One region of the Arthrobacter sp. CJ23 genome, then DNA from elsewhere that is predicted to be linked to it. Evidence: riboswitches for the same ligand, from Rfam matches in the RefSeq annotation. Region 1 holds a riboswitch; the other holds the start of a gene.
What was found. Region 1 has a riboswitch for S-adenosylmethionine ahead of NVV90_RS06570 (homoserine O-acetyltransferase). Riboswitches for the same ligand answer to the same signal wherever they lie in the genome.
Positions count from the first base shown of each region.

Region 2: another riboswitch for S-adenosylmethionine. It lies ahead of NVV90_RS18890 (DUF1737 domain-containing protein); the one in region 1 lies ahead of NVV90_RS06570 (homoserine O-acetyltransferase).

Region 1 covers NZ_CP102950.1:1,495,023-1,497,214, reverse strand. Annotated here, with positions in the region: gene NVV90_RS06570 (homoserine O-acetyltransferase) at 1-938, opposite strand, end outside; SAM riboswitch class IV at 952-1,067, opposite strand; gene NVV90_RS06565 (bifunctional o-acetylhomoserine/o-acetylserine sulfhydrylase) at 1,241-2,192, opposite strand, start outside.
Region 2 covers NZ_CP102950.1:4,187,330-4,189,521, reverse strand. Annotated here, with positions in the region: gene NVV90_RS18900 (O-succinylhomoserine sulfhydrylase) at 1-399, opposite strand, end outside; gene NVV90_RS18895 (rhodanese-like domain-containing protein) at 400-810, opposite strand; gene NVV90_RS18890 (DUF1737 domain-containing protein) at 807-1,076, opposite strand; SAM riboswitch class IV at 1,091-1,203, opposite strand; gene NVV90_RS18885 (SulP family inorganic anion transporter) at 1,291-2,192, opposite strand, start outside.

The DNA of each region.
Region 1 (2,192 bases):
CGGCCGCGGCTGACGTCGTGGCTCATGAGCGCCTCGGTGATGGCGATGTAGCTGTTGGCGTCAAAACGGCGCACCAGCTTGGTGCCCTGGTGGTCCAGGTAGCTCTCCACTTGGTACCGGCCGCGCTCCCCGAGCACCGCGGCCTCGAGCGGAGCTTCCCTGCCCTGGGCATTGCGGCCGAAGCGGATGTCCAGTTCCAGGGCGGAGCGGTAGGTGATGTGGGCGATCCGGCGGGCCAGGGCAAGCCCGGCCTCCGGAGCCTGGCCGCCGTAGTAATCGCCGCCGTTGAAATCGACATCCTGCCGGATGGCGAGGGTCTGTGCCTGGGCAAAGGCGATCTGCTCGGCCGTGCTGTAGGCGCCCACGGAGACCACGGCGCACTGCCGGACGCGTTCCGGGTAGGTGACAGCCCATTCGAGGGCGCGGGCACCGCCCATGGATCCGCCAACCACGGCATGCCAGGCGGCGATGCCGAGCTGATCCGCCAGGCGTGCCTCGGCCGCCGTGCTGTCTCGAAGCGTGACGAGGGGGAAGCGCGAACCCCAGGGGCGGCCGTCCGGCGCCGTGGAGGACGGGCCCGTGCTGCCGTAGCAGCCGCCCACGATGTTGATGGAGACCACGAACCAGCGCTCGGTGTCGATGGTGGCGCCGGGGCCGACGAGCTGATCCCACCAGCCTTCTTCGTCGCTGCCGCCGCGGGCCACATGGGTGCTGCCGGTCAGCGCGTGCTGGATCAGCACCGCATTCGAGCCGTCTGCGTTGAGCCGCCCCCAGGTTTCGTAGGCAAGCACCACGTCCGGGAGGAAGCCGCCTGCCTCCAGCTCGAGCGGCCCCACGGAGACGTACTTCACGGTGCCGTCCTGCTCGATGGGTCGTTCCTGCTGGATGGTGCGTTCCTTGTGGCCGGATTCGGGTAGGGCTGTTGCAGCAATAGTCATTCGGTGACACCTCACATCGCGCTTGCCCGCCGCCAACAAAGCGGAAGGCCAGGTCTTCACCCGGGGCACCCCACCGCGGAAGGAGGGTTGCCGGCCAGCAAGCCGGGGCTGTCACTGGCACTCATGACCTATGACTACGAGTGTAGGAAGAAGAGGGTCCATCTGGCGAAGATTGTGACACTTATGTGACACCTGGGCGCAGTTTTGTTCACCAAAGCGCAGCCGCGAGGGCAGTCCGGCGAAGAATCGCACGCCCCGCCGGACGCCCCCGCAGTCTCGCCGCAGCCTTCCTGCGACCGCCCTCAGGCGCCCTTCGCGGCGCGGAAACCTGCGTCGAGGTCCGCCAGGATGTCATCGATGTGCTCGATGCCCACGGAGAGCCGGACCAGCCCCGGAGACACGCCGGCGATGGCCTGCTGTTCGGCACTCAGCTGGCTGTGGGTGGTCGACGCCGGGTGGATGACCAGCGAACGGACGTCACCGATGTTTGCCACGTGGGAGTGCAGTTCGAGGGCATCCACGAAGCGTTTGCCGGCTTCCACTCCCCCGCGGATGGTGAAAGCGACCACGGCGCCCGTGCCGCGGGGGCCGTATTTGCGGCCGCGCTCGAACCAGGGGCTTGACGGCAGGCCCGCATAGGCGACCGATTCGACGTCGTCGCGGCCTTCCAGCCATTCCGCCACGCGCGTGGCGTTGTCCACGTGCCGCTCCACGCGCAGGCTGAGCGTTTCAATGCCCTGGGAGATCAGGAAGGCATTGAACGGGGACACGGCCGAGCCGAGATCGCGCAGCAGCTGGACGCGGGCTTTGAGGATGTAGGAGAGGTTGGCGCCCAGGGCCCCGTCCTTGCCGAGGTCACGGGCGTAGACCAGGCCGTTGTAGCTGGGGTCCGGCGTATTGAAGCCCGGGAAGCGGGCAGGGTCCTTGCCGAAATCGAAGTTTCCGGAGTCGACGATCACGCCGGCGATCGCGGCGCCGTGTCCGCCGAGGTACTTGGTGGCCGAGTGCACCACGATGTCCGCACCCCATTCGATGGGCCGGATCAGGTAGGGCGTGGACAGGGTGTTGTCGACAATGAGCGGCACACCGGCCTCGTGCGCGGTGCGGGCGACACCCTCGATGTCGAGAACGTCCTGGCGGGGGTTGGAGACCACCTCGGCGAAGAACAGCTTGGTGTTCGGCTGCACGGCGTTACGCCAGTCCTCGAGATTGTCCGGGTCCGCCACGAACGTGACCGAGATGCCGAATTTCTTC
Region 2 (2,192 bases), 1.9 Mb from region 1:
CGTCTCCACGCCCCAGCGCGGCAGGATCTCGTTGAGGATGACGAAGCAGGAGCCGAATAGGGAGCGGGCGGCCACCACGCGGTCGCCGGCGGCCAGCAGGGCACCGAGCGCCGTGAACACCGCGGACATGCCCGACGCCGTCGCGAAGCACGCTTCGGTGCCTTCCAGCAGCCGGAGGCGTTCCTGGAAGGTGGCGACCGAGGGGTTGCCGTAGCGGGAGTAGACGAAGCGTTCGTCCTCGCCCGTGAACGCGCGCTCGGCGGCCTCCGCCGACTCGTAGACGAAACCGGAGTTCAGAAAGACCGCCTCGGAGGTCTCCTGGAAATTAGTACGGTCAAGGCCGCCGCGGACTGCCTGCGTGTCAGGGCTCCAGCCGGCGGCGTCAGGATTGAAAGTCACTTAGTTTTTCCCCAGGTTCGTCGGGAGTCCGCGGTTTTTCCAGCCGTTCACGGTGCGCTCGCCGTAGCGGTCCGGTTCGCCTTCAAAGCCCTCCAGCACGTTGTAGGAGGTGTAGCCTGCCTGCGTTGCGGCGATGGCGGCGGCGATGGAGCGCTGGCCCGAGCGGCACAGGAAGACCAGCTCGGTGCTGCCGGCCTCCGGGGCCTGCTGCAGCAGCTCGTCCAGGAAGCGGGAGTTGGGGACGCCGCCGGCCAGGTTCCACTGGATGAACAGCGGATCGTTTTCGGTGGCCTTGGTGTCCGGGATGCCGATGTGGGCCCATTCGCCCTCGGTGCGGACGTCCACCAGGATGGCGCCTTCTTCGAGTTTGGCCCACGCCTCGTGCGGGCTCAGGTCTCCGGCGTAGCTCACGCGTGGCCCTCGAATGCTTCTTCGTCCTCGTCGTAGCCCTCAAGCCGGTCAACGGCGCTGGCCACGGCGGCATCCGCGGTGGCGATGGCCACGGGCAGGATCACGGCCTGCGCCACGATCACATCGGTGCCGTTGAAGGTGGCGGAGGGGCTGCCGTGGAGCACGTAGCCCTCGGCCAGTGCGGCGGAGATCCGCTCGCAGAAGTCACGGGTGTCCGGGCCGGTGATCAGCCGGTAGGCGAGTTTTTCTTCGATGGGTTCAGTCATTTGCTGGTGCTCCTCAGTCACGCTTGCAGTTCGAAAGTGTCGATACGCCGAGTAGTCACCTGAGGCACCCCGCCGGAGAGAGGGTTGCCGACCAGCAAGTCAGGGCTTTGTGCTGGTGCTCATTACTCAAGAAAAAAGTAACATCCACGACGGCGGAGCCGCATGTGACAGGGGGGTCGCCGTCGTCATGTTGCGTAACCGGCGGCTGCTGGAGCTATTCGCGCCTGAGTGCGCGCACTGCGGCGCCGATGGTGGGGAAGAAATGCTCGGGCGTGAAGCGGGCCGCGGCGCCGAGGTGGAGCAGTTTGTCCTTGACCGGTCCCTTGAGCTCGGCGAACACCAAATCCACTCCTTTATTGGCGAGCCACTCGTCCAGGGTCACCAGGTCCTCAAGGGCAGTGGTGTCGATCCCGGTGATCGGCTCGGCAGCGAGGATGACGTGGGTGATCGCGTCCGGAGCCTTGCCGGAGGCTTCATCCAGTTGTTCCCGCACGAAGCCCGCCAGGACCTGCCCGTTGCCGAAGAACAGCGGGGCATCGAAGCGCAGGATCAGGAGCCCGGGGATGCGTTTGCCTTCGGGGTGCCGGGCGAGGTCGTGGTAGCCGGGCAGGCCCTCCTCTGAGCCCAACTCCGCCCGGTACGGGTCCCAAGCGCGGCGCACAAAGTCCAGGACTGCCAGGGCTATGGCCACCACGATGCCTTGCAGGACGCCCACTGTGAGGACGCCCAGGAAGGCAGCCAGCATCACCGCGGATTCGCTGCGGCTCAGGCTCAGGAGCCGCCGGACGCCGGACGGATCCGCGAGGGCAATGGCCGCGGCAATGACGACGGCGGCCAGTGTTGCGGAGGGCAGGTACTCGGTCACACCGGGTGCCAGGAGCATGAAGGCCAGCACCAGCGCCGCGCCCACCACCCCGGTCATCTGCGATTTGGCCCCGGCGTCCACGGCCACCGGTGTCCGTGACGTGCTTCCGGAGACGGGGAAGCCGCCCAGCAGTCCGGTGGCAGCGCTGGCGGCCCCGAGCGCGGCCATTTCCCTGTTCCCGGACACCCTCTTTCCTTCCTTGGCTGCCAGCGTCTGGGACAAGACGCCTGTATCCGCGAATGCCATGAGGG